4 regions of the Neorhizobium descurainiae genome follow, and region 1 is predicted to be linked to each of the others. Evidence: riboswitches for the same ligand, from Rfam matches in the RefSeq annotation. Region 1 holds a riboswitch; each other region holds the start of a gene.
The links. A riboswitch is a leader RNA that binds a small molecule or an ion and turns the genes downstream of it on or off. The one in region 1 is predicted to bind cobalamin.
Positions count from the first base shown of each region.

Region 2: it holds a riboswitch for cobalamin, as region 1 does, so the genes downstream of both, ACMGE0_RS13110 (aromatic ring-hydroxylating oxygenase subunit alpha) here and ACMGE0_RS19505 (CbtB domain-containing protein) in region 1, are expected to answer to the same signal.
Region 3: it holds a riboswitch for cobalamin, as region 1 does, so the genes downstream of both, ACMGE0_RS33140 (ABC transporter substrate-binding protein) here and ACMGE0_RS19505 (CbtB domain-containing protein) in region 1, are expected to answer to the same signal.
Region 4: it holds a riboswitch for cobalamin, as region 1 does, so the genes downstream of both, bluB (5,6-dimethylbenzimidazole synthase) here and ACMGE0_RS19505 (CbtB domain-containing protein) in region 1, are expected to answer to the same signal.

Region 1 is NZ_JBLFFK010000011.1:166,161-170,307, reverse strand. Features, by position in the region: gene ACMGE0_RS19520 (cobyric acid synthase) at 1-1,028, opposite strand, end outside; gene cobO (cob(I)yrinic acid a,c-diamide adenosyltransferase) at 1,032-1,646, opposite strand; gene ACMGE0_RS19510 (CbtA family protein) at 1,643-2,416, opposite strand; gene ACMGE0_RS19505 (CbtB domain-containing protein) at 2,430-2,606, opposite strand; cobalamin riboswitch at 2,644-2,856, opposite strand; cobalamin riboswitch at 2,928-3,149, shown strand; gene ACMGE0_RS19500 (DUF1636 family protein) at 3,251-3,667, shown strand; gene cobW (cobalamin biosynthesis protein CobW) at 3,664-4,147, shown strand, end outside.
Region 2 is NZ_JBLFFK010000006.1:95,324-99,470, forward strand. Features, by position in the region: gene ACMGE0_RS13105 (BA14K family protein) at 1-414, opposite strand, end outside; gene ACMGE0_RS13110 (aromatic ring-hydroxylating oxygenase subunit alpha) at 533-1,777, opposite strand; cobalamin riboswitch at 1,890-2,105, opposite strand; gene ACMGE0_RS13115 (DUF6656 family protein) at 2,259-2,873, shown strand; gene ACMGE0_RS13120 (L-threonylcarbamoyladenylate synthase) at 2,907-3,884, shown strand; gene ACMGE0_RS13125 (FAD-binding oxidoreductase) at 3,898-4,147, shown strand, end outside.
Region 3 is NZ_JBLFFK010000050.1:1,541-5,687, forward strand. Features, by position in the region: gene ACMGE0_RS33130 (ABC transporter ATP-binding protein) at 1-143, opposite strand, end outside; gene ACMGE0_RS33135 (FecCD family ABC transporter permease) at 140-1,168, opposite strand; gene ACMGE0_RS33140 (ABC transporter substrate-binding protein) at 1,165-2,196, opposite strand; cobalamin riboswitch at 2,391-2,623, opposite strand; gene aztD (zinc metallochaperone AztD) at 2,665-3,864, opposite strand.
Region 4 is NZ_JBLFFK010000010.1:127,893-132,039, reverse strand. Features, by position in the region: gene ACMGE0_RS18400 (NAD+ synthase) at 1-338, shown strand, start outside; gene ACMGE0_RS18395 (TolB family protein) at 354-1,184, shown strand; cobalamin riboswitch at 1,211-1,399, shown strand; gene bluB (5,6-dimethylbenzimidazole synthase) at 1,474-2,160, shown strand; gene ACMGE0_RS18385 (hypothetical protein) at 2,161-2,832, opposite strand; gene ACMGE0_RS18380 (NADP-dependent malic enzyme) at 2,969-4,147, opposite strand, start outside.

The DNA.
Region 1 (4,147 bases):
TTTCCGAGCATCTGATAGCCGCCACAGAGGCCAAGCACCTTCCCCCCACGGCGGACATGCGCAGCTATATCGACATCGAAACCCACCGACTTTAATGCCTGAAGATCCGAGATCGTCGCCTTCGAGCCGACCAGCAGAACGAGATCGCAATCGCCGGGGATCGCCTGACCTGCCCGAACCCGAATCAGTTCCACATCCGGTTCGGCTTCCAGCGGATCGAGATCGTCGAAATTGGAGATATGCGGCAGGATCGGCACCCCAATACGGATGTTTGCCCCAGCCTTGCGGGCTGGCGGCGCGTCGAGGCCGAGCGCATCTTCCGCCGGCAGCCGGACGGCATCGGGAAAATGCGGCAGCAGCCCGATCGGCTGCCAGCCGTTCAGTTCGGCGATCATCCGCATGCCATCCGCAAACAGCGCCGGGTCGCCGCGAAACCGGTTGACGATGAAGCCGCGGATCATCGCCGCATCGTCCGGATCGAGCACCAGTTTCGTGCCGGCGAGGCTTGCGATCACCCCGCCGCGGTCGATATCGCCGATCAGCACGACCGGCACGTCCGCCGCGCGCGCGAAACCCATATTGGCGATGTCGTTCCGGCGGAGATTGACTTCCGATGCGCTGCCGGCCCCTTCCACCAGCACAAGGTCGGCCTGGCTGCGGAGCAGTTCGAAACTTTCCATCACCCGCTGCATCAGCTTCGGCTTGAGATCCTGGTATTCAGCCGCTTTGGCATTGCCTTCGACCTTGCCCTGCACGACGACCTGCGCGCCTACCTCGCTCTGGGGCTTCAGCAGGACCGGGTTCATGTGGACGCTGAGCGGTGCTTTCCCAGCGCGCGCCTGCAGCGCCTGCGCCCGGCCGATCTCGCCGCCATCCGCCGTCACGGCCGCATTGTTCGACATGTTCTGCGGCTTGAACGGCAGGACCTTCAGGCCGCGCAAGGTGAAGGCGCGGGCAAGCCCGGCCACGACCAGCGACTTGCCCACATCCGAGCCCGTTCCCTGAAACATCAGCGCGCGGGCGGTCATGGCTTAGAACTCGATGCCGGCCTGGGCCTTCACGCCGGCCTTGAAATGGTGCTTCACCAGCGTCATTTCGGTCACCATGTCGGCGGCTTCGATGAGCGCCGGTTTGGCGTTGCGGCCGGTGACGACCACATGCAGGTCCGGCCGGCGGGCCTGCAATGCGGCGATCACCGTGCCGAGATTGAGATAATCGTAACGCAGCGCGATATTGAGCTCGTCGAGAATGACGAGGCCGATCGTCTCGTCCGCCATCAGGTCCAGCGCCTTCCCCCATGCCTTTTCGGCGGCGGCGATATCCCGTTGCAGGTCCTGCGTTTCCCAGGTGAAGCCCTCGCCCATCGTATGCCAGACGACCCGATCGCCGAAGACGGCCAGCGCCGGCTGTTCGCCGGTCGACCAGGCACCCTTGATGAACTGCACCACGCCGACGCGGCGGTTGTTGCCGAGCATGCGCAGCGCCAGACCGAATGCGGCGGTGGATTTACCCTTGCCGGAACCGGTATGGACGATGAGAAGGCCCTTTTCGAGGATCTTCCCGGCCACTTCCGCATCCTGCACCGCCTTGCGGTTCGCCATCTTGGCGCGGTGGCGCTCGGCTGCCGCCTGATCGATCTCCTTCACCGCGAAGCAAGCCCCGCCGAAGGGCGCACCGCGACATCTTCGCCGGCGCGGAACTTCTCGCGGACCACCGCGATGAGCGCGCCGAGCACTGCCCAGAACACCAGATTGGTGACGTAAACGGCATTGACGAAGCGGGCATGCAGCTCCAGCGGCACCGCCGTCTCATGCGTCGGCGGCAGGGGAGCGCCAACCAGATGCGGAGCGACCAGCAGAACGATCGCCAGCACGGCAAACACGACCGAACGGGTATAGGCGAGCAGGCCGAGGCCGAGAGCGGTGCAGATGGCCGTCGAAATCCACCAGATCTGGCGCGGACCGAGCTCGGCGGCCGGCATGCCCGGCAGTTCCGGCGGCAGGCCGAGGCCGGGAGCGAGGCTGACGGTGAGGAAGCCGGCAATGCCGAACATCAACCCGCCGCGCCAGCCCTTGAAGCCTCCCAGGGCTTCCGAAGCGGCGATCAGCACGAGACCGAAGCCGATTGCCGACAAGATATCGGCTGCGGCGGTGTAGATGAGGCGCTCAAAACCGTCGGCGGGAGCCCAGGCCTCCTCGTCGTGGCTATGTTCAGCCGCCGCAGGGGGCGCGACACCGCCAGCCGGGGCAGCCTCATGGTTGTGGCTGTGACCGGCCTCGGCACCGCCGGCATTTTCATAGGTCTCGGCCTGCAGGATGAGCGGCACCGTCGAGAAATGCTGCATGACGGTGAGGAGAAGTCCCGACAACAGCCCGGCGATCACCGCCGTGAAGACGATGTTACGAAACAGCGACATTTGGAAATTCCTCTCAGTGGCAGGGGAAGGCCAGGGAATGGCGCGTGTCGTGGGCGGCGTTGTGGACGACTTCCAGATGCGAGAAGCCGACAAAACCGACGATGAACAGGCCGAGAATGGCCGTCATGCCGAGGGGAATGATCTTCGAAGCGGAAACGCTGACCGCACTTGCGGCAGAATTCGTTACCATGGTCTCGTCCTTTCGCCCTCCACCCGAGGGCTGTTCAAGTTTCTCACCACCTCTGGCAGGTCTCCTGGCTCGCGGATCAGGCGCCTCTCGCCCGCCTTCCCGGATTGCTCCAGTGGCTTGACGGCCAACCGGCCGTTTTGGACGAAGACTTTCCGCTTACAGTTGCGGGGGCAGCCACGGGTTTGACGGCAAATCCGTCGCACCGCATTCCCTCAAAACCCTTTCGGGCACCATAGGTCCGGTCACTATAGACGAATTCGCGAGCCCCGCAATCGCCTTTGCGACGCCCGCCGCACTCCATTGACATAGGGCTATGACCGGGCTTAGTTGAAAGAAGACGGTCCTTTTCCGGCAACGGGAAGGGCTAAGAGAGAATGCGGTGCGATCCTTGGGATCAATGCCGCGGCTGCCCCCGCAACTGTAGGCGGCGAGCCATTTTGCCGAGCAAGGCCTCTGGGCCGGAAAGCCACTGGGAAAACCGGGAAGGCAGGCAAATGGCGGCGACCCGCGAGCCAGGAGACCTGCCGTTCGATTTAAGCTTCGCCGGGCGGGGTGCTCCGGAGGAAGTCTTGTCATTCACCGCAGGCGGGCTTGCCCTTCTGCTCCGCGCCCCGATTTTTCGAACTGGCGGTAACGCGGCTTAGATGATGAGTGACGAGCGAAAAGACGATCTGGAAACCGTCCCGGAAGCCGTGGATGTGACGATCTTCGTCTGCACCAATTGCCGCGACGAGATCGATCCCGAAACACGCCCCGGCATCGGGATGATCGCCGCTCTGCGGGAAGCTACAGCCGGCAAGCCGCTTGCCGTAAAGCCCGTCACCTGCCTCGCCAATTGCGAAAAGAGCCCGAGCGCGGCCTTCAACCACCGATCCGGCTGGTCTTACGTTTTCGGGCATCTGACGCTGGAGAATGTCGAAGACATCGTGACCGGCGCAATGATGCTCGCCGGGGACGAGCGCGGCTTCCTTCCCCTTCGTGGCCGTCCCGCCTGCCTCCGCGGCAAAGGCATGACGGCCCGCATTCCACCCTTCCACCATCACGAGGACATGCCTTCATGAGCGTCAATTTCGACCGCGTTCCCTGCACCGTCGTCACCGGGTTCCTGGGCGCCGGCAAGACCACGCTGATCCGCAGCCTGATCGAGAAGCTCGACGGTAAGCGCCTGGCGATCATCGTCAACGAATTCGGCGATGTCGGCATCGACGGCGACGTGCTGAAGGGCTGCGGCATCGAGACCTGCCCGGAAGACAATATCATCGAGCTCGCCAACGGCTGCATCTGCTGCACCGTCGCCGACGACTTCGTGCCGGCGATCGACCAGATCCTCTCCCGCGAACCGCGCGTCGACCATATCCTCATCGAGACTTCCGGACTTGCGCTGCCGAAGCCGCTCGTCCAGGCCTTCCAGTGGCCGGATGTGAAGGCGCGCGTGACGGTGGATGGCGTCGTCGCCGTGGTCGACGGCGTGGCTCTGGCGGAGGGCCGGGTCGCCGACGATCACGGCGCGCTGGAAGCCCAGCGGCAGGCAGACGACTCGA
Region 2 (4,147 bases), on a different contig from region 1:
CGATACGCATCGCGCCCGGACGCCGGCGCGCGGCACATAGGTATTGTCCGATGCGCGATAGCTACGGTAGCGGCTCTCGCACCAGGCGACATGTCGGCCGGAATAAGGGCCGCGATCATTTGCAATCGCTCCGCCGATGATTACCCCGGTGCCGAAGGCCGCCAGCGGGAACCAGAAGCCATTGTAATACCGATAGCCCGGACGGCGATCGCGATAGCCGCGATAACCGCGATGCCAGCCGTAGCGGTCGCGCCGCCAGTCACGGCGATCCCGGTACTGGACATCCGTCACGGCGCTTGCAGCCGAAATGGCGGGAGCCGAAGGCATCTGCAAAGCCTGAGCCGATGTGAAGCTGGTGAGCGCAGAAGCGACCGCAAGCGCTGCCGCGGTCAAACGCAGGTGGAGGGGTCTCATCCTGGTGTTTCCTTTCAGGAAGTATTGGCAGAAAACAACGCGGATAGAAGGACTTGGTTCCATGACGGCCGGGCTGGAGCCAATCACGAATAAGCGATCGGTCCCAGGGCAAACTGCATCATGCGACGATCGAAAGCATCGTCTGATCGCCCTGAAGGCGATTGACCATGAAATTCGAATACCATTCGACGAACTGCATGACGCCGCCCTCGTGGATCGCCGAATAAGGTCCCGGCTCATATGCCGGCGAACGGATCCCGAAGGCGTTTTCCTCGACGATCTGGCGGTCCTGGTCGTTGGTCATGTTCCAGACATGCGTCAGCTCTTCGAGATTGTAATCGACGCCCTCGACCGCATCCTTGTGGACCAGCCATTTGGTGGTGACCGCCGTTTCCTCCGGTCCGAGTGGTGTGACGCGGAAGGAGACCGCATGGTCGCCCAGCATGTGGTTCCACGTGGTCGGGTAATGGAAGAGCAGCATCGTGCCGATCCCATCGATCGTCACGTCGTCGGAGAGTTTTCGCTGCACGGCATTCCTGCCCGACATCGTGTAGCTTTCGGCGCCCTCGATCAGCGGCATGCGGGCGACGCGGAACTGGCCGTCCGGCGATATCCTGAACTCGCTCGGCAGATCGGCCGCCTCGCAGCGCCGCCAGTGCTCGATGATGACCGGATCGTCGATCGCGCCCGACACGCCGGTGACGGTAGGCGCTTCCGGAAACGTGCGGCAGAGTTCCGGGTGATTGCCGGCGCAATGATAGCATTCGCGGTTGTTTTCCCAGACGAGCTTCCAATTGCCCTTCTCGATGATCGTCGACTGGTGGGCGACCTTGGCCTCCGACAGGCGGTGCGGCGCCATATAGGGCTCGATCGCCTCGCGAACGGGCGCGAAATCCGGCGCCTCGTTGGCAAGGCAGATGAAGATGTAGCCGGCGACGCTCTCGCAATGGACCTTCTTCAACCCGAACTCTCTCTTGTCGAAATCCTGGCCCATCTGCCGGGCGATGAGCAGCGAGCCGTCGAGTTCGTAGGTCCATTGATGGTAGGGACAGACGAGCCGCACCGCCGAGCCGCTTTCCTTGGTGCATACCCGGCTGCCGCGGTGGCGGCAGGTATTGTGGAGCGCCCGGATCAGGCCGTCACGGCCGCGCACGACGACGACCGGATAGTCGCCGATCTGCAACGTGAAATAGCTGCCGGCCTTGGGCAGTTCGCAATCGTGGCCGACGAACAGCCAATCGCGATACCAGATCAATTCGAGATCGAGCTTGTAATAATCGGGATCGGTGTAAAAGGCCTGTTCGAGGCTGAAGCCTTCGCGGCGGTTCTTGAGCTGCCGCAGGACCTGACTGCGAGTTTCCATCTTGCCTTCCTTGTCGAAGCGAGCCTTGGGGCGGCCTGCGGAAGGACATGGAAACGCCGGCCGGTCTCGCCCCGCCAATCTCCGCGTCCCGAGCGCCCGCCGCGATCGGTCAAATTCTCTTTCACCTCAGGCTGGTTTCCGGGCTCAGGAGCTGTCCCTCGCGGGACGGGCATGGCGCCTTCCCGGGCGGCCCTTGCGGCTCTTTCCCAGTGGCTTGTGCCATGCCTCTTACACTCCACCACCGTTGCGGGGGCAGCGCCGGGCTTCGACCGGCTTCCCAATTCTCCGCCCTCCCTAGCGAGGCGGCACCTTGAGCTTGCAGCGGATATAATCATCTGCCCCACGTGTCGCATAGGCAACATTGCGACATCGGCAACCGCATTGACGACGGCTTCGGAAAACCCTTAAGCCCCGCGAAAGGAAAACCTGTCATTGAGGGCTGAAGCTCAAGATTTCCGGCATCAACAGGAGCGATGCCCCCGTGCAGGCCAAAGGAAAATTCCGCTACTACGAAGCTCCTCCGCCGAAGCCTCCCGCGCCGGCGGGGACGAAGCCTACCGCGCATTCGGAATTCCTGCGGACCGGACGCATCGCCCGCGACAGCGCCATCTGGGTGCCGGCAGAACGGCGCTATATCGGTTATGCGGACGTCGCCGCGCGCACCGGCAAGAAACTGGAAGCAGCCGGAGAAAAGAGCCACGAGCGGATCAACGCATTCCATCGATCGATCCAGTTCCCGAAGATCATCTTCCACCGCACGCTCGACGAGCGTCCGCATCTCGGCTACTGCCATGTCACGGCCGCGAGAACGTTCCTCGGACGCCGCATGCCGGTCAGCTGGTCCTTCTATATCGCCAATTTCTTTTCCGAGATCGGCGAGGAGGAAAGGTTCTTCGAACGCATCAGCACGACCTATTCGCGCATGTACTTCGCCGTGGCGATCGAGGGGGAGCCGGGCGAACCGTTCCGGATCGACCGCTCGATCCGCAAGAACGGGCTCCTGTTCCAGACCAACGATCCGATGGAAGCGATCAAGAACGTGCTGACGCTCGGCGCATCGAGCCATGCGCTGCGCGAAATCATCAAAAAGCTTTGACGGAAGCCCGGTCCGCGCTATTGACGGGCGGACATGACGGCCGACATCATCGACATCACCCGGGATCATGAACGCGCGCTCCTCAAGGCCTCAGCCGTCTTGGCGGAAGGTTATCCGGTGGCGATCCCCACCGAGACCGTTTACGGGCTTGCCGCGGACGCCACCAACCCGGCAGCCATTGCCCGCATTTACGAGACCAAGGGCCGGCCGCGCTTCAACCCGCTGATCTGCCATGCGGCCGATCTTTCCATGGCCGAGCGCTATGCGGTTTTCGACCCGATCTCGAAAAAGCTCGCCGAGACCTTCTGGCCGGGGCCGCTGACGCTGATCCTGCCGCTGAAGCCGGAAAGCGGCATCCACTCGCTCGCCACCGCGGGTCTCGACACGATCGGCATCCGCCTGCCGAAAGGGTTCGCATCCGAGCTCATCCGCGCCTTCGGGAAGCCGCTTGCCGCGCCGAGCGCCAACACGTCCGGCAAGGTGAGCCCGACAAGCGCGCAGCATGTGGCGGAGGACCTGGGCGACAGGCTCAAGCTCATCGTCGATGGCGGCGCAGCCCCCGTCGGCGTGGAATCGACCATCGTCCGCGTCGAGGACGGCATTATCCGCCTACTGAGACCCGGCGGCGTCGCGGTGGAGGAGATCGAGAAAGCCACCGGCCTCCCGGTGATCCGGCCGGACGGCCCGGCGGCGATCATCGAGGCGCCGGGCATGCTCGCCTCCCACTATGCGCCGGGCGCGGCCGTCCGGCTCAACGCCGATCACGTCGAACCCGGCGAAGCGCTGATCCGGCTGGGTTCCGCCCCGGTAAAGGGAATAGAGCTTGCCACCGCGGTTTTTGATTTGAGCCCTTCCGGCGATCTTGCGCAGGCGGCGGCAAATCTGTTCGCTTACCTGAAGCGCGCCGATGCGACCGGTGCGGCCCGTATTGCCGTCACGCCCATTCCCGACCACGGGCTTGGCGAGGCGATCAACGACCGGCTGGCCCGCGCCGCCGCGCCACGGGAATAGGAGGAGGCTGCCGATGGATATTTCCGGACCGAAACCAGAGCTTCTCGACCGCTTCGCGGCGATCGTCGGCGAAAGCCATGTCCTGCGCGACCCGCAGGACATGGCCCCGCATCTCGTCGAGGGCCGCGGGCTCTATCAGGGCTCCTCGCCCATGCTGCTGAAGCCCGGCTCGACGCAGGAGGTTTCGGAAATCCTCAAGCTCGCGAGCGAGACCGGGACGCCGATCGTGCCGCAAACGGGCAATACCGGCCTCGTCGGCGGCC
Region 3 (4,147 bases), on a different contig from region 1:
AGCAGCGCCATGAGGCTCGTCTTTCCCGAACCGTTCGGGCCGATGATGCCGAGAAACTCGCCGGTGCGCACGTCGAGCGAGACATCGCGCAGGATTTCGGCGCCGCCGGCGGTCCATGAAACATTCCTGGCCGAAAGCGTCATGCGCGGCCCCTCCTCTGTCCGAGAATCAAGGCGAAGGCCGGCGCCCCGACGAGCGCGGTGATCACGCCGATCGGCAGGACCTGGCCGGGTATCAAGATGCGCGACAGGATATCCGCCACGATCATGAAGACGGCGCCGATCAGCGCCGCCGCCGGCAGGAGCACGCCGTGGCGGACGCCGACCAGCATGCGCGCCGCATGCGGGATGACCAGCCCGACGAAGCCGATCGATCCGACGATGGACACCATGACCGCCGTCATCATGGCGGAGATGCCGACCAGCACGAGATAGATGCGGCGGACCGAAATGCCGAGCGAGGCGGCCTGCTCCGCGCCGAAGGTGAAGGCATCGAGCGACCGGGCGTGCCAGAGGCAGACCGCAAGCCCCGACAGGGCCGCAGGTATGGCAAGCCAGGCATCCGGCCAGCGGACGCCGGAAAGATTGCCGAGCAGCCAGAACATGATGCCGCGCGCCTGTTCAGCGGTCGCCGCCTTGGTGACGATGAAGGAGGTGAGCGCATTGAAAAGTTGCGAGCCTGCGACGCCGGCGAGGATGATGGCCGCCGTTCCCCTGCCCGCCTTGACGGCCAGCAGGCTGACGAGCGCGAAGGCGACGAGCGCCCCGAAAAAGGCGCCCATCGGCAGCGTCAGGAGACCTCCGCCGAAGCCGAGGATCGCGACGCCCACGGCGCCGGTGGAGGCCCCCGCCGAAATGCCGAGAATATAGGGATCGGCCAGGGGATTGCGCAGCAGCGACTGCAGCACGACGCCGGAGAGGGCAAGCGAGGCGCCGCAGCAGGCCGCTACGACCGCGCGGCTCAACCTGTAGCTCCAGACGATGCCCTCATCGATCGGCTCCAGCGGATAGCCCGCATCCCAGAGCCGGTTGGCGACCGTCTTGGCAACGACCTCGAACGGGATCGCGGTCTCGCCGATCGCCGCGCCCAGCCAGAGCGCGGCGACGAGGACGGCGAGCGCGAGCGAAACCGCACCCGTCCGGCCGATCGAGGACATGGCCCGGCTCATTCGGCGAGGCCGGCGGCTGCGATGGCGTCCGCAAGCACCTCGATCCCTTCGATCGTGCGGATCGTCGGGTTCATCGCCTGCGCGTCCATGTCGAAGACATGGCCGTTCTTCGCGGCCGGCATCAGGCTTGCGACCGGGTCGGTCTCAAGGAACCTGTGCTTGGCCTCGATGCTGTCCAGCGGATAGCGGCGGCGCTCCATGGCGCCCGCGACGATCATGGTCGGATCGGCCTTGGCGATGGTTTCCCAGCCGACCGTCGGCCATTCGTCGTCCGTCTCGATGATGTTGCGGATGCCAAGCGCCGACATGATATAGCCCGGCGCGCCGTTCCTGCCGGCGACATAGGGATCGGCGCCCGCGGCGCTCGAGAACCAGAAGACGGCGGAAAGCTTGCCTTGCGCAGACGCGACCTTGGCACGGGCGGCGGCCTCACGCTGCTTCAGATCGGCCACGACCTCCTCGCCCTTGTCCTGCACGTCGTAGATCTTGGCGAGCTCGCGGATTTCCCGGTAAACGAGGTCCATGGTGAAGACCTGGTGGCGGACGCCGTCGCTCGCGGCGGAATTTTCCTTGCCGGTGCAATCGGACGGCGACGTGTAGACCGGTATGCCGAGTTCTGCGAACTGTTCCGGCTTGCCGACCACGCCTTCGGGTCCGACCTGCCACTGGAACTGCACGGCGACGATATCCGGCCTTTTGCCGAGCACGCTTTCGAAGCTCGGCTCGTTATCGGCGAGCCGGTCGATTTTGGCGTTCACCTCCTCATATTCCTTGAGGACCGGTCCGACCCAGAGCGCGGTGCCGACGACCTTGTCCGCCAGGCCTAAGAGATAGAGGATTTCGGTGCTGCTCTGGCCGATCGACACGGTACGCGACGGCGCCTTTTCGAAAGTCACCTGCCGGCCGCAGTTCTCAAGAGTGAGCGGATAGGCGGTTTCCGCCGCCACGGCACCGTGGAACAGGCCGGAGGCGATCAAGGAGATGGCGCCGAGGCCGGCGCGGAACGGCCGTTTCAGAAAGATATTCATCGTGTTTCCCCGAATGTGACGTGAATGCCGCCGGCAAATCCATGTGCCGGGCAGTAGTGAAGCTCAGAATGCCCTTGAGGCAGCCCGATTGGCCGAACGATCGTCGAGATTTGGGGAATGCGAAGCGCCAGGGCGCCCTGCGGCGCGGATGGTGATCATGTCCTGCTCCTGTTCCGGGCATCCCCGCCCGTGCGATGGATCGATGTTCGACGGCAGGTCTCCTGGCTCGCGGATATCCGCCGTCCATCTGCCTTCCCGCGCCGCATGGACGCAGTGGCATGGCGCCTTCCGGCGCCACGAGGATGGACAGCAATCCGCTTACAGTTGCGGGGGCAGCCACGGCATTGGCCCCTTTCGGGCGTCCGCACCGTGTTCCCTTTTCATCCCCTCCGAGTCACCGTCGGGGAACCGTCGCGTTCAGTTATGCCGAGCGCGGCGATCGCGTCAAGCCGCGAGAGACGAGTGCCGTCAATGGACGGCGCCGGAGCCTCCGATGGCGACGATGCTGAAGGGCTGCCCCTCGACCGCAATGGTGCGAGCCTCCTTCAGGGTCCCGATGTCGATCATCCGCACAAGGCCGTGGCGGGGATCGGTGATGGCGATCTCATCGCCGGCCACTGCAAGGCGCGGGCGCGGATCGCGCCAATGGCCGTCCTTGCTGTAGGGCTCGGTGACGGTTGCCGATGCGGCGATTTCGCCACGCAGCACGTCGACGACGTGCAATTGCCCGTCTTCGGTCAGCACATAGGCATTCTTGACGCGCGCAGGGTCAAGCGCGAAATCGATGCGCCGGGTCGGCAGGTCCACCAGGCGGTAGGGCTCGGCGCTTTCCGGATCGATCAGGGCGATCCTGTCCTCGCCATAATTGCCGAGAAAGAACTGCATGACCTTGCTGCCGAGCAGGGTCGTCACCTTTCCCTTCGGTAGCGCTTCGCCGTATTCCAGCATTTCGAGCTCGACGCCGCCCTGCTTGCCGGGACGCGCGACCAGGACGCCCTCTGCGCAACCGAAGGCGGCCAGCCTCGCCGAAAAGGCCTCTCCGTGCAGGGCCGTGCAAGGTTCGACCTCGCCGACCTGTCCGCCGCTCGCGTCGAGGACGCGCAGGCCGAGGCGCGGCGGCAGTTCGTCCGGCTTCGTCTCAACCTTCGTATCGGGAACGGAAACAAGCATCGCCTCCCCCATGGGAACGGCGACCCCGTGATGCGGCGCCGTCGCATCGACGGTCCTTTCAGATATCTTGCCCTCGAGCAGTCCCTCTTCGGAAAGAAGCTTCGCCTTGCCTTCCCTGTCGTAGAACAGCACTACGTCGTCGCCGTGCATGACGGCATGGACCGGCCGTTTTCCGTCGAACGCGACCGGCAGCATTTCGGGGTCGGACGTTTCGAGATCGCGATGCTCGCCGTGGTCGGACAGCGTCACGCCGGATTTGATCGCCTGGACCGTATCGGCCTCGCTCTGGACGGCGAAGACGGTGCGGCCGGAACTGCTGGCGGCCAGTGCGGCGTAACCCTTCAGGGCGAACTCGCCGATCTCCTTTCCCGTCGCCGCGTCGAAGGACCGGGCCACGGGAGCCGTGTGATCGGCGACGAACAGCCGCCATGTCTGCTTCTCCTCCTCGGCCTGGGCCGAACCCATCAAAATGCCTGCCGCGGCAAAACCCCCGACCATCGTCGATCTGGACATCATTGGAAATCTCTCCTTGGTATGTAATAACATTACATCACGTATCGGAGTTTCCGGAAGCTGTCCAGCCTGTTCGATGCGAGCCGAGAAACTTCCGGTCGCGGCCAGGACGAGACGGGCGGCTGGGCAATATCGTCCGGCGCCGGTTCCAGGAGGGTTTCGAGGAGGACGCGGAGGAAATGGGCGAAAAAGAAAAAGCCCGCTTCGGCGGTAGCCTAACAAAAACGCGAAATGCCAGATGTCGCAGAAACCGGCCGCACATTCGAAG
Region 4 (4,147 bases), on a different contig from region 1:
TGCCGCCGACCGCGCTCGGGCCGACGGGCGAGGTGATCCCGAAGAACATCCTTTCCAAGGCGCCCTCGGCGGAATTGAGGCCCAACCAGACGGACCAGGATTCGCTGCCGCCCTATCCGGTGCTCGACGACATCCTCGAATGCCTGGTCGAGATGGAGATGGGCACGGAGGAGATCGTCGCCCGCGGCCATGACATCGCGACCGTGCACCGGATCGAGCACCTGCTCTATCTCGCCGAATACAAGCGGCGGCAATCGGCGCCGGGCGTGAAGATCACCAAGAAGAATTTCGGCCGCGACCGGCGCTATCCGATTACCAACCGGTTCAGAGATCGGTAGGGCGAAGCCATGGCATTGCGCAGCTCGGTCGAGGTCTTCAACATCCGCACCCGACAGAACCGGGTGGTATGGCAGACGGAAGCCTTGTTCGAGGCACCGAACTGGTCGCCGGACGGACGCTACCTGATGCTGAACAGCGAGGGATTGATCTATCGCCTGTCTCCGGACGGTGACGGTGATCCCGAGCCGGTGGACACGGGCTTTGCCCGGCAGTGCAACAACGACCACGGCATCTCGCCGGAGGGTTCGCTGATCGCCGTGTCCGACAAGGTCGAGTTCGGCAAGTCGGCGATCTACGTGCTGCCGGCCGAAGGCGGTGCGCCGAAACTGGTGACGAAGAACCTGCCGTCTTACTGGCATGGCTGGTCGCCGGACGGGAAGGCATTCGCCTATTGCGGCATCCGCGACCAGGTCTTCGACATCTATACGATTGACATTGGGGGCGGCGAGGAGACGCGGCTCACCTTCGGCGAAGGCCGCAACGACGGGCCGGACTATTCGCCGGATGGAAAGTGGATCTATTTCAACTCCAGCCGCACCGGCCTGATGCAGATCTGGCGCGTGCCGGCTGCCGGAGGACCGGCCGAACGGATCACCAACAGCGATTATGGCGACTGGTTTCCGCATCCGTCACCGAAGGGTGACAAGATCGTCTTCGTCTCCTACGACGCCGATGTCTTCGACCATCCGCGCGACAAAAACGTGCGCGTCCGGCTGATGGACATGGATGGCGGCAATGTCGAGACGCTGTTCGACCTTTTCGGCGGGCAGGGCACGATGAACTCGCCCAACTGGGCGCCGAACGGCGGCGAATTCGCCTATGTGCGATACTTCCCCGTCGCATAAGCGGCTTGAACGGCTTCGGCCTTCCGGGCATAACGCCTTCGTCAGGTGCCCGCTTGTTGCGGGAGAATCGGGAATCCGGTGAGATGCCGGAACGTGCCCAACGCTGTGAGGCGGACGCCCGGCCGCGAGATTTAGGCCACTGGAGTTTTCCGGGAAGGCTGCGGCAGAAGCGGATGAAGCCAAGTCAGAAGACCGGCCTGACGGGATAGACCGATCCGCGCGGACGGCGGGCAGGTTTCGAAGCTCTCCCCGGCCCACAGGCATGGGGGCTGCATTGTTGGGGAAAACGATGCGACCTGACCTTTTTGAACCCGGCCTCGTACTTGCCGGCGAATTTTCCGGAACCGAGCGGGCGGCCGTCTACCGGGCGATCGAGACGCGCCGCGACGTGCGCGACCAGTTCCTGCCCGAGCCGCTGCCGGACGATCTGGTGATGCGGCTGCTTGCCGCCGCCCATGCGGCGCCGTCGGTCGGCTTCATGCAGCCCTGGAACTTCGTCCTGATCCGCGATCCGGCGGTGCGGGAAGCGGCCTTCGCCGCCTTTTCGCGCGCCAATGACGAGGCTGCGGAAATGTTCCCCGAAGAGCGGCGCGATCTCTATCGCAGCCTGAAGCTCGAAGGCATCCGGAAGGCGCCGCTCTCGATCTGCGTGACCTGCGATCCGGACAGGGCAGGGCCGGTAGTGCTCGGCCGCACCCACAATCCGCGCATGGATGTCTATTCGACCGTCTGCGCCGTGCAGAACCTCTGGCTCGCAGCACGCGCGGAAGGCATCGGCGTCGGCTGGGTGAGCATCTTCCGCGACGAGGACGTGCGCGCGCTGCTCGGCATTCCCGAACGCATCGAGATCGTCGCCTGGCTCTGTCTGGGTTACGTCGACCGGCTTTATGCCGAGCCGGAACTGGCGGTCAGAGGCTGGCGCCAGCGCCTGCCGCTCGAAGAGCTGATCTTCAGGGAGAAATGGGAGAATCGCTGATCATTGCTGCGGCTGCGGCCCGCTCGATTTCGGATGGGCGAGATCGATGTTTTCCTCGGGCAGGAATTGCGGGCCGACCGTGCGCACCTTCCTGTCCGGATCGTAGGGACGCTCCGGGCCCGGCAAGTTCGGCTGGATGGCCGCGGCCTGCGGCTGCTCGGGCGGCGTGGTGCGCAGATTGGTGATGCCGGAATAGGGCTCTTCCTTCGGCAGTTCGATACCCTGCACCTTCATCCGCTCCTTCTGGTCCTCCTCCACGTCGGACGGAATGCAGCTGTTCGAGCGGATCGCCGCCAGGATGGCGGTGCGTTCGTCGGAAGACTGCACCAATTGCCGCACATTGTTCCGTTCGTCGGTTATGGCGTCGCGGTTCGCTTCCGCCTGCTGGAGCTGATCGCGGATTTCCTGACAGACCTCGCTGTCCGCACCGCCGAGGGTGATGACGCTCCCGGTGCCACAGCCGGCACTGCGCATCTCGATCCGCAACTGCCGGATTACGCTGTTCTGGCGGCTGAGCTGTTGCGCATAACGCCGCATTTCGGCGGTGTTGCCGATCACCTGGCGGGTATTGTTGAGCTGCCGGTAAAGCGCCGCGCAGGCGGCGACGTCACGCGCGGAGGCCGCTGCGGGAACGAGCAGAAGCGGGGCGATCAAGAGGCCACGAAGGCGCATGGGCATTGTGTCCGGCATTCTCTCCAGTCGGCGGAGACCCGATCATGGAGCAGGCCGGTTGACAATATCATAAGGCGCGCCCCACGGCCTGGTTGAAATTCAGGGGAAGGCGGCCTCTGCCCCTCAGCTCGTCAACTTATGGCTGCACTTCGAGATTGGGCTGCGATGCCTCCGCGACCGCAAGCGCCGCCATGTTGACGACACCGCGGGAGGTGACCGACGGCGAAAGGATATGCGCCGGCATGGCCGCGCCCAAAAGGATCGGTCCGACATGCAGCGCGTCGGTCATGTTGCGGACGATGCCGAGCGAGATATTGGCCGCATCGAGGTTCGGGAAGACGAGGAGATTGGCCTCTCCGGTGAGCGAGCTGTTCGGCATGGCGCGCTTGCGCAACACCTCCGAGAGAGCCGAGCCGCCCTGCATTTCGCCGTCGACTTCCAGGTCCGGCGCCCGTTCGCGCACCAGCTTGAGCGCGGCGCGCATCTTCTGGGCGCTTTCCGAATCCCGCGAACCGAAATTCGAATGGCAGATCAGCGCCGCTTTCGGGACGATGCCGAACCGGCGGATCTCTTCTGCGGCGAGAACGGTGATCTCGGCGATCTCCTGCGCGTTCGGATTGTAGTTGACGAACGTGTCGGTGAAGAAGATCGTGCCGCGCTGCGAGATGATCAGGCTGAGGGTCGAGAAGGCGCAGACGCCGGCGCGCTTGCCAATGATCTGCTCCACGTCGCTCAGGTGCTTGTCGTAGCGGCCCTCGACGCCGCAGATCAGCGCATCCGCTTCGCCGCGCTTGACCGAGAGCGCGCCAATGACGGTGTTGTTGGTGCGCACGATGGTTCGCGCAGCTTCCGGGTTGACGCCCTCGCGGCCGACCAGGGCGAAATAGTCGTCCACGTAGTCGCGGTAACGCGGGTCGTCTTCCGGATTGACCACGGCGAAATCGACATTCGGACGGATGCGGATGCCGAAGCGTTTCAGGCGCGCCTCGATGACCGAGGGGCGGCCGATCAGGATCGGGGTGGCGGTCTTTTCCTCGAGCAGGACCTGGGCTGCGCGCAGCACCCGTTCGTCTTCGCCTTCGGCAAAGATGACGCGGTTCTTCTCGGCGCTCTTGGCGGCGTTGAAGATCGGTTTCATGACGAAGCCGGAACGCCAGACGAAGCGGCTCAGCTGATCGAGATAGGCATCGAAATCCTGGATCGGCCGGGCGGCGACGCCGGTCTCGGCGGCAGCCTTGGCGACGGCCGGGGCGATGCGCAGGATGAGGCGCGGATCGAAGGGCGAGGGGATGAGATAGTCCGGGCCGAAGATCGG